2 regions of the Levilactobacillus namurensis genome follow, and region 2 is predicted to be linked to the other one. Evidence: a T-box and tRNA genes for the amino acid it is inferred to sense, from the RefSeq annotation. Region 2 holds a T-box; the other holds one or more tRNA genes.
The links. The T-box of region 2 lies ahead of tyrS (tyrosine--tRNA ligase). A T-box ahead of a tRNA ligase gene usually reads a tRNA of that ligase, here a tRNA-Tyr.
Positions count from the first base shown of each region.

Region 1: it has a tRNA-Tyr gene. The T-box ahead of tyrS (tyrosine--tRNA ligase) is inferred to sense a tRNA for this amino acid. The anticodon was not compared.

Region 1 is NZ_CP134159.1:2,147,312-2,152,800, reverse strand. It holds gene RIN67_RS10375 (PTS sugar transporter subunit IIB) at 1-131, shown strand, start outside; gene RIN67_RS10370 (peptide MFS transporter) at 907-2,385, shown strand; gene RIN67_RS10365 (metallophosphoesterase) at 2,463-3,278, shown strand; tRNA gene RIN67_RS10360 (tRNA-Tyr) at 3,360-3,442, shown strand; tRNA gene RIN67_RS10355 (tRNA-Gln) at 3,450-3,521, shown strand; gene RIN67_RS10350 (S9 family peptidase) at 3,698-5,489, shown strand, end outside.
Region 2 is NZ_CP134159.1:2,289,807-2,295,295, forward strand. It holds gene RIN67_RS11005 (FAD-dependent oxidoreductase) at 1-509, shown strand, start outside; gene tyrS (tyrosine--tRNA ligase) at 657-1,916, opposite strand; T-box leader at 1,970-2,174, opposite strand; gene RIN67_RS11015 (Nramp family divalent metal transporter) at 2,216-3,598, opposite strand; gene RIN67_RS11020 (MarR family transcriptional regulator) at 4,592-4,900, opposite strand; gene RIN67_RS11025 (helix-turn-helix domain-containing protein) at 4,981-5,489, opposite strand, start outside.

The sequences.
Region 1 (5,489 bases), 140 kb from region 2:
CAACGGACCTGGACCAGCAGGGAGCCGTTCAAACGGCGGTTATTCCGAATGATATTTATGGTTGGCTGAACAGCGAAGCCCTGGTTAAGTTTGCAATGCATCAACTTGCCGCAACCCCAGTGGTCGCTTAGAGTCGCCCTCTCTTAATGCTTTATGGACGTCGCTGATTACCGGTGGCCAGGCTACCGACGGGGAAATCAGCGACGTCATCAATCTGCCGAAAGTTTAACCTTAATTTTGGGACCTAGCGCGCAACGCTAGTCCTGAAAAGAAAACTGACGAAACTGTGTGCTGCAAGGGACACGGATTTCGTCAGTTTTTTTATCCACTGGGGGTAATCGTCTTCAAGCCAGGATTATAAGAAGACAGTGGGCGTGGCCTTGCGGAGAAATTTAGCTAACATCATAGGAAGAAAGTGACCAGCGGTGCTGCTGGTATTTCCCAACACCAGGTAGCTAACGGCTAGCCGACACCGCCACAAACAATCGTCAGTGGAACATAACGGGCCTAGTTGCCCGCTAGGGGTCCAGAGAAGGTGTGTTAAGCAGAATGGACCGGTGGCCCCCAAAATCTTTCCAGCTAAGGCGAGAGGGGGCGAAAAGTACACCAATTAATGGCCGGTTGTGTTCGGCAAATGATAAGTTCAAACTTTGTGAATGATAAATGAATAAAAAATAAGAGGATTGCATGAGATACCTAATTTTTTATTCATTGTCACACCGCTGTTGCGGGCTCTTTGATGGCGCTTTTATTAGGAAAACCGTTGCGTAATAACGTTTCATGTCTTATAATTATCACTATGTTTTATTAAAGGCTTATGAGACACCGTGCATAATCGGGTCTAACCGTTATGCCTTACGGAGCATAAAAAAACGTTTTAGGAAATGCAATGGAGGTATTATTAATTTGAATAACAAGTCGGACGTTAGCCAAGACAAGTCGTTCTTTGGCCAACCACGTGGATTGTCCACGCTGTTCTTCACCGAAATGTGGGAACGATTTAGTTACTACGGAATGCGGGCCATCCTGATCTACTACATGTACTATTCAGTAACCAAGGGTGGTTTAGGATTCAATCAAGGAACTGCCGCATCCATCATGTCCATTTACGGATCAATGGTTTACTTATCATCCGTCCTCGGGGGCTACTTAAGTGACCGGGTCTGGGGAAGTCGCCGGACCGTCTTCATTGGTGGGGTGCTGATTATGTTCGGGCACATCGCCTTATCCCTCCCCGCAGGTAAAATGGCCCTGTTCGTCTCGATCCTCTTGATTGTTTTAGGGACTGGATTGTTAAAGCCCAACGTTTCTGAAATGGTTGGGAGCTTGTACGCTGCTGGAGACAGTCGGCGGGACTCCGGGTTCACCATCTTCGTGTTCGGGATTAACTTAGGGTCGTTAGTGGCACCATTACTGGTCGGTTGGCTGGGAATGAACTACAACTTCCACCTGGGCTTCTCTTTAGCCGCAATCGGGATGTTCTTGGGTCTGATCCAATACTGGGTCGGGGGTAAGAAGTACCTTAGCAAGGATAGCCTGTACCCAACTGATCCGTTGGAACCAGGTGACATGAAGAAGCTAAGCGGCCGGGTCATCGTCGGTTTGGTAGCTTTCGCTTTAATCCTAGTTCTGATGTACCTGTTGCACGCCTTGAACCTGAACAACTTCGTGGTCTTGCTGTCAATCATCGCGTTGGCAACGCCAGTGGTCTACTTCGTGATTTTCTTGACCAGTAAGAAAGTTACGGCACAAGAACGGAAGCACGTCTGGGCTTACCTGGGCCTGTTTATCGCCGCAGCCATCTTCTGGGCCATCGAAGAACAAGGCTCGTCAGTGTTAGCCTTGTTCGCTGCGAACCAGACCAACAACAACTTCTTAGGCCTGCACATCTCGCCATCTTGGTATCAATCACTGAACCCATTGTTCATCTTGATCTACACGCCAATCTTTGCGATGCTGTGGAACAAGTGGGGGAAGAAGCAACCAAGTTCACCAGCGAAGTTCGCTACCGGGATGTTGTTTGCCGGGGCTTCCTACTTGATCATGGTGATTCCAGTGGTCTTATTCGGCACCAATTCACTGGTCAGCCCATTATGGTTGGTCGGTAGCTGGGCCGTGGTGGAAATCGCTGAATTGCTGATTTCACCAATTGGGCTCTCCGTGACGACGAAGTTAGCGCCACGGGCCTTCCAGTCGCAAATGATGAGTATGTGGTTCTTGGCCGATTCTGCCGGGCAAGCCGTCAACGCGCAAATCGTTAAGTTGTACACGCCAGAAAATGAAGTTGCGTACTTTATGGGTGTGGCCATCGTGGCGATTGTCGCCGGGTTGATCATGTTCGCGCTGGTTAAACCAATTAAGAATTTAATGGCGGGGATTAAATAATTCCCGATAATCCGTCAAAAGTGCTACGCTAGGTAAAACTAGTGGCGCACTTTTTTTGGTTTTAAGGAGGCGAGAAAATGGCGCGAGTCGCGTTAATCAGTGATCTGCATTTTGATGTTAACCAGGTGGACCCCGCCACGGTACTCCCCCAGCAAGCCGCCTACCTAAAGGCCCAAAACGTGGCGTTGTACCTGATTGCCGGTGACCTGACCAACCACTTTAATCAGTCGTTGGCTATCGTCCAGCAGCTCCAGACGCTCTTAGCGCCGGCTCAGGTGCGGTTTATTGCCGGGAACCATGACATGTTGCACGATGTGAGTTACGCGGCCTTAGAGACGCCGTTATCGCCGTTGTACCTGCATCATCAATTCTACGATCTTCCGGGAACCAATTGGCGAATTATCGGCAACAACGGCTGGTACGATTATCAGTACGCGGATAACTTGTCCGGCCGCAACTTTTTGGCCTGGAAGCGGGCCTTTTGGATCGACAGTACGATCACCCAGCCGATGAGTGATGATGAGCGAATGGACCGGGTGTTGATCCAGATTCAAGCACAACTAGTCCAGGCTCGGCGAGCGAACAAGCAGGTCTTTTTGATGACGCACTTTGTGCCGCGACGGGAGTTTATCCGCTACACCGCAGACGACCGGTTCTGGAACATGGCCAACGCCTTGATGGGCAGCCCGCGACTCGGACAGTTAGCGGCGACCTATCAGGTCCCGTACGTGCTCTTTGGCCACCTCCACCGGCATTTTTGGCCCCAACACTTGGGGGCTGTCACGTACTTGAATCAGGCGCTGGGCTACCATAACCGGCGGCTCAACGAGTGGGACGCCCCCGATTTCATGACGGAATGGCGGCACCGGTTAAAAATTATGACGTTAAGTTAAAAAAGTTTCCGAAAAAGCTTGACGGTTTATGCAGAATTTTGTATGATAGTGAAGTTGATTCGTTACGACGATTCATTTTTTGGAGGGGTAGCGAAGTCTGGCTAAACGCGGCGGACTGTAAATCCGCTCCTTCGGGTTCGGTGGTTCGAATCCACTCCCCTCCATTTTTATTGGGCTATAGCCAAGTGGTAAGGCAACGGGTTTTGATCCCGTGATGCGCTGGTTCGAACCCAGCTAGCCCAATCAGGAGAACCACCTCGGATAGACGATACCGGTTGACGGTATCGTCTTTTTTTTGTCGTTTGGGCCGTCAGCCGGGCACCGGAAAATTGACAAGTCAGCTAATTTTCGCTACAGTCAACTTAACAATTGCTCTGGACCAGTTTGTTGAGTGAGCCAAAAATAGGGGGTTATTTGTCATGACAGTCGTAGAACCGGAAGACCTGTTCGCCATGCGTCCGTTGGCCCAACCAGTCAGTGATGGTCAGCGGGTCTACTACTTGGAAACACGCCTAGACCAGTCGGCCAATGCGCGGCAGACCATGATTGCCAGTGTCCGCTTAAGCGATGGCGAGGACCGGCGACGGTGGAGTCCCGTGGGGGTCGATGTTCACCAGTTAACGTTGAGCCCGAATGGTCAGCAGTTAGCGTTTAGCGGGGTGATTCACGACCACGCCCAGCTCTTTGTGATGGCAACGACCGGTGGGGCAGCCGTCCAGGTGACCCACGGCGATGCTGACGTGCACCACCTGCTGTGGTCTGCGGACGGGCGGAACGTCTACTTTCAAGTTGATCGGATTCCACAGGATAGTCCCGCGACCCCCGCGCGCCCGGCCGTCCAGGTGGTCGATTGCCTGCGGTATCAACAAAATGGTCGGGGAATCTTGCCCCAACACGTGATCCATCAGGCGATTCGGTACCAGTTGGCTACGGGGGATCAGACGGTGGTGCTTGAACGGGCCACGGACTTTACCGTGACGGCGGCGACCACCCAAGGGCTCCTCTACGATGCCGAACGGTTGCCCCATGATGAACACGACTTTAGCGCAGGGGTCTATTGGCACCCGTTCACGGGTGGCCCGGATCACCTCTTGACGGCGGCACTGACTGCCGGTTCGTTTAGCCAGGGACAATTGGCTAGCGATGGGCACCGGGTCCTGCTATGGGGCCAGGATAACCACGTCCCCAACGTGTCGCAGTACCATGCGTGGGTGACGGACGTTCAACAGCCTAAGCTTCGCGACCTGACCGCGCCCCGTGACGTGGAAGTGGGCAACATGGTGGCCATGGACAGTCAGCAACGGTTATCGGGACGCTACGTTGCGTGGCTGAATGACCAGACCGTGGTGACGTTGGAAAACACCCACGGCCGGTTAGAACTAATGGCCCAGGACCTTGAATCGGACCGGGTCACGCCGCTATTGACCGGTGACCGGGCTATTACCGACTTCGCGGTGATTGATCAGTACACCATCGTCTTTACGGAAAGTACCATGACCAGCGTCAGTCGGCTAAAGGTCCTCGATGTACCATCCGGGACCGAACGCGAGTTGATCAATCCCAACGCGACCTACGAGGCCCAACGGACGTTGGTAACGGGACAACGTTTTACCTTTAAGGGCGCTCAGGACTGGCCCATCGAAGGCTGGTACTTCGCGCCAGTCGCGGGTAAGCCACAGCATCCAGCGGTCTTGTACGTCCACGGTGGCCCCCAGGTCGACTTCGGGTACGGGTTCTATCATGAGCTGCAGTACTTGGCCGGTCGGGGATATGGCGTAATCGCCATTAACCCGCGGGGCGGAAATAGTTATGGCCAGGACTTTGAGACGGCGGTTTTGGGTCATTACGGTGACGGCGACTTTACGGATCTGATGCGTGGGACCGATGCGGCCTTAGCCCTGGACCCAACGATTGATCCGCACCAACTCTGTGTGACGGGCGGATCGTACGGCGGCTTCATGACCAATTGGATCGAGACCCACACCGACCGGTTCGCGGCGGCCGTGACTCAGCGGTCGATTGCCAACTGGATTAGCTTTTACGGGACCAGTGACATTGGGTATTACTTTACCCCGTGGGAGCTGAAGCAGGATATGCGCAATATCCAAGCACTCTGGCGTTTTTCCCCGTTAGCGTACGTTAAGCAAGCGCACACGCCCATCCTGGTGATGCATGGCATGGAAGACTTGCGGTGTCCGACGGGGCAGGGAG
Region 2 (5,489 bases):
GGTACAACCCGACGCTCCACACCACCTACATTCCGCTAGCCTCCCACGCGATTCGCCAAGGCGCCCTAGCCGGCATGAACGTGGCTCAGCACCGGCTCAAATCCATTGGGACTCAAGCCACGACCGGGATGTTGCTGTTCAACCAAACTGTAGCCTGCACCGGTCTGACCTTAGCGGCGGCTCAGGCCGCGGGCTACAACGCACGTACGGCATTCTACCAAGGCAACTACCGTCCCGACTTCATGCCGACCACGGCCCCCGTGACCATCGAACTGGTCTACGACCGCACCAGCCGGCGAATCTTGGGCGCGCAACTCATGAGTGCCCACGAAGTCGCCCAATCGGCCAACACGGTCTCGGTCCTGATTCAAAACAACAACACCATCGACCAGATGGCCTTCGTGGATATGCTCTTCTCCCCGAACTTCGACGAACCCTTTAACTACCTGAACCTGGTCGCCCAACTCGCGGTCGACCAAGAGGATGGATTCGCCAGTCGACAAGCTTAACGACTTTTAAACACCCCAATCAGGACGCCTACACCGGTCAACCGGTCGCGGCGTCCTTTTTGCTTGCCCGCCTTTTTGCTAGCTAACCAAAAAAGCTCTGTAAAGCCGTCTTGGTTTTACAGAGCTCATCTTAATCTGTCTTAATCCTTAATCGCTGACCCGGGCTAAGAAGTACCGCTTCTTCCCCCGCCGAACGATCACGAACTTCCCATCGAACGCTGCTGATGGGTCGATCTCGGCGTCAGTATCCGTGACCTTTTCACCGTTGATCCGGATGGCCCCGTTAGTGACGTCTTCCCGAGCTTGCCGCCGGGATGATTCAATCTTAGTCGTGTCCACTAACCATTCGACGATGCCCTGCTTAGCAGAGGTAACCGTCACGGATGGCATGTTCTTGAACCCTTGTTCAATTTCGCTAGCCGTCAGTTCCGCGACATCCCCGGAGAACAGCGCCTTGGTAATGTGTTGCGCTTCGACCACGGCGTCCTTTCCGTGAACGAATTCCGTAACTTCTTCAGCCAACCGTTTCTGCGCTTCCCGCTTTTCAGGGTGCGTCGCCACGGCTTCGGCTAACCGGTCGATTTCAGCTTGATCCAAGAAAGTGAAGTACTTCAAGAACTTCACCACGTCCCGGTCATCCGTGTTAATCCAGAATTGGTAGAAGTCGTAAGGCGAGGTCTTTTCCGGATTCAACCAGACGTTGCCGCCTTCGGACTTACCGAACTTGGTCCCATCCGCCTTCAACAGCAACGGAATCGTCAGCCCATAGACCTTCGCATCGGCGCCTTCTTGCCGGTGAATCAGGTCGATACCGGACGTGATGTTGCCCCATTGGTCGGCCCCACCAATCTGGAGTTGGACGTCTTCATGTTGGTAGAGGTGCAAGAAATCAATGGATTGCAGAATCTGGTAGGTGAATTCCGTGTAGGAAATTCCCACTTCCAGCCGTGACGCCACGATTTCCTTGTTCAACATAGTGTTAACGTTGAACAACTTCCCGTAGTCCCGTAAGAAATCCAGTAAGGACAGCTTGGACAACCAATCGTAGTTGTTCACAATCTTAAAGCTACCATCCTGACCAAAGAGGTGTTCCATCTGCTTAGTCAGGCATTCCTGGTTATGCCGGACTTGGTCCATGGTCTGCAGGACCCGTTCGGACTTCTTACCAGAAGGGTCCCCAATCGACCCCGTGGCCCCACCGATCACAATGTATGGCCGGTGTCCCGCCAACTGGAACCGCTTGAGGATCATGAAGGGAATCAGATGTCCGATGTGCATCGAGTCCCCCGTGGGGTCGATGCCGGCATACAGTCCCACCTTTTTTTCGTTGACCAATTCGGCCAATCCGGCTTCATCCGTCTGCTGGTTAACCGCCCCGCGCCACTTTAGTTCATCAATAATTGACATTTGCTAATCCTCCTATTTATCACAACAAAAAAGTCCCCAACGGTCCAAAGACCATCAGGGACGAATTAAACAATCCGCGTTACCACCCAAGTTGCTGCCCTGATCAGGCAACCGCTCGTCATCGTTAACGGAATGACCCGCTGGACGATACCAGCCGCTCCACAGCGTAATTCATGCTACCGGACGTTCTAACTCACAGCACCGTTAGATCTCTGGACCGACGCCGGGCACACTACTCAACTGCTTCTTCGCTTATGACTCTGATATTACCGGCAGAATCGCGAAAAGTCAATGCCTGGTTAGAATAAGTCGGCGACCGTCCCCCAGATAATCTGCAGGTTCAGGATCGTTAAGACAATCGAACTGGTCCACGCGAGTACCGTGACCCACGGCTTATTCGCATAATCCCCCATGATCTTCTTCGACGACGTGAAAATCGTCAGCGGAATCATCGAGAACGGCAACGCGATCGACAGGAACACCTGGGAATTGACCAACAAGCGGTCCAGGGCCTGTTCACTTCCCCCGTAAATCAGGGTACAGATGATCACTGGCGCTACCGAGAGTAGCCGCGTGACCAACCGTCGGACCCACATTGGAATCTTCAGGTTGATGAACCCTTCCATAATCACCTGTCCCGTCAAGGTTCCCGTAATCGTGGAGTTCTGTCCGGAGGCTAGGAGGGCCGTCGCAAAGAGCGTCGAGAGAAACGGTGACGCCACCGCACCAGCCAAATGGTTATCCTGCAAGGCGTTATACAGTTGACTGAAGGTTCCCAATTGGTCAGCGTCCTTTCCGAAGAACAGCGCCGCACCCAAGAGTAACAGCAAGCAGTTGATCACGAAAGCCCCTACTAACTGGATATTGGAATCCCAAGTCGTAAACTTCACGGCCCGGCGCATTTCCGCCGGATCGTTCCGGTCGAACTTCCGGGTCTGAGCAATCGACGAATGTAAGTACAGGTTGTGGGGCATGACCGTCGCCCCCACGATTCCCAGGGCCATGGTCAGTTGCCCCGGATGGACGATCTGCGGCTGGGGGATAAAGTTCGCCATAGCCTGACCCATGTTAGGTTGGGCAATCACCACTTCGTAGGCGAAGACCACCAGAATCACCGTAATCAAGCAGACCACGATGGCTTCGATCTTCCGAAATCCTAATTTTGTCAACAATAATAGAAGTAAAACGTCAAAAACGGTCAGCGCGACCCCGATAATCAGCGGAATCCCAAAAAGTAATTGAAGGGCAATCGCGCCCCCAATCACCTCAGCAATGTCCGTGGCCATGATGGCGAGCTCCGTCATCACCCACAGAACAAACCCCACTTTCTTGGTGGTATGCGCCCGCGTTGCCTGGGCCAGATCCATCTGCGTCACAATGCCCAGTTTAGCCGCCATGTATTGGAGCAACATCGCAATCAAACTGGAAATCAAGATCACCGACATCAACAGGTACCCGTACTTCGCACCCCCGCCGATCGACGTGACCCAGTTCCCCGGGTCCATATACCCCACGGCTACCAAGGCCCCCGGCCCCGAAAAGGCAATCAAGTTCTTGAAGAACCCCTTTTCTTTAGGGATGGCTACCGTCCCGTTAATTTCTTCTAATGACGGGCCGTTCGCGTAACCGGTATCCGCTGCGGCTTGACCCGGTCGTTCTTTCGTTGAAACGTTGTCTGTCATTTTGATTCACACTCCCCTATCTTTTGTGTCCCATCATTATACCGGACCACTGGGGGCTGTAAAGCAATTTTTCACCACCCCTAACTTTATTTTCGATTCATCTATTAAATTAATTGGCCATCAAATACGCAACGTTGGTGGCAACTCGGCATTTCCCAGACCGAACCGTCCCGTGCTAGGGTGCGTCTGGGAAATCAAAATCAACGGCAAAATCACCACCTTTTTGAAACAGCCCCCGTCTACTGGTTGCCTTGGGCCGTACGTGTCAGCAAGGCAGATTGTAGCAATCATCCGCCTTACCGGTTGGGCCTGAAGAGGCTGGAGCGTGATGAGCACAACGTAAGCCCTGAAAACCCCAGGTCTTCAAGCTCGGCCTTTGGGTAATCCGGGAAAGAACCCCGAATAACCCAAACGACACCACTGAGCCTCTTCAGGCCCAACCTCACGGCTAAATTGAGCGTATCAAAAATGGTGTTTCCTAGCGCTTGAAATTGAAAATACCAACGTGTGGAATGATTAGAACCAAATGATCAGGTGTAAATCTTATTAGACCTTGAGTCCGTGGTAAGAATCACCATCTATTCAGTTGGCTTGCACCATAGCTACAAACAGTTAATGAGCTTATTCATACCAGCCACCGCTACAGTCCGTTGCCAAACCATGTTCTGCTATGATTACACGACTGTAAGCCGAGAGGACGGCCAGACCAGGCTCAGCCGTGAAATTTTCCTTGGTGAGTGTTCCTTAGATTGCCTAGGAAAAGGCCCAACTTCGAGACCGCTTTGTGGCTCGAAGTGGTGCCCACGGCGTTCCAGCCTTGTCTGGCTGTCCGGTAAGGCGGATGACCATCACAGCGGTAATTAATTTATCATCACAGACTCGAAGTCCAGAGGGGGATGTCCAATTTTCAGCGCCACATAGGCCACGGCCATTCAAAAGAGCTCTGTAAAACCAGCTTGGTTTTTACAGAGCCCATCTTAGTCTGTCTACTTTTTAACTGTCCGACAATTCCTCGCTGGTCGGCGTATCCGCAGTGGCTGCCAGCTGGGTCAACGCCCGATGCAGGGTCGCCGGCAACTGCTGGCGAATCACCTGTAACTGGGCCTGGCCCCGCGACGTCCGCGTCGCAGAAAAACCCAACTTCTGGGCCACCTGCGCCACCGATAGCCGCTCCGTCGCGACGTATCCGATCACCTGACATTGGGGCAGGTTCAGGCTCAGGTCGGCCAACGGTTGATTGTAGCACTGGGTCACGAACCCGTAAATCGCCATGACCTTATTCAAATCATCCTGTACTGCCATCCAGACCCACTCCAATTCGTTTAAAATGTATACGCTTACATCTAGTATACTACGTCATTCCCGATGACGTAGCCTGAATCTTAGTCGGAATGTTGAAAATCCAGCGCAAAGAGGGATAAGTCGTGATGCCGCAGCGTCTTGATCAACCGGTCCAGGTTCTCACCGTACTCCAATTCCTTAATCCAATGGAACGTCTCCAGGTGGTGTTCCTGGGCGAACTGGTACGCTAAGTCATCCACCCCGTAAATCACCAGGTAGTTCGCCCGGCGCTGCGGGTCAATCGCCAGCTGGTCACACAGAATCTGCAGATGCACGATGCCCCCCAACAACCGGTTAAAGACGTCCGTGGTGACCCCGACCATGTCGTAGGAGACCAGGATTTCAACTTTAGCCGCCGTCAGGTTCAACCCGTTGGTGTACTTGCTCAGGTACCCCTGAACCAACCGCAAATCACTACTGGTAATCAACTGTGGATAGAGTCGTGCCATACTGGTCGTCAGTGCGGCCGCGGCGGCCGTGGATTCCTTGGTCGCCCGGTACAGCGTCGTAATTTCAGGCCGCAATAGCGGGTCCACGCGAAACAGCATCA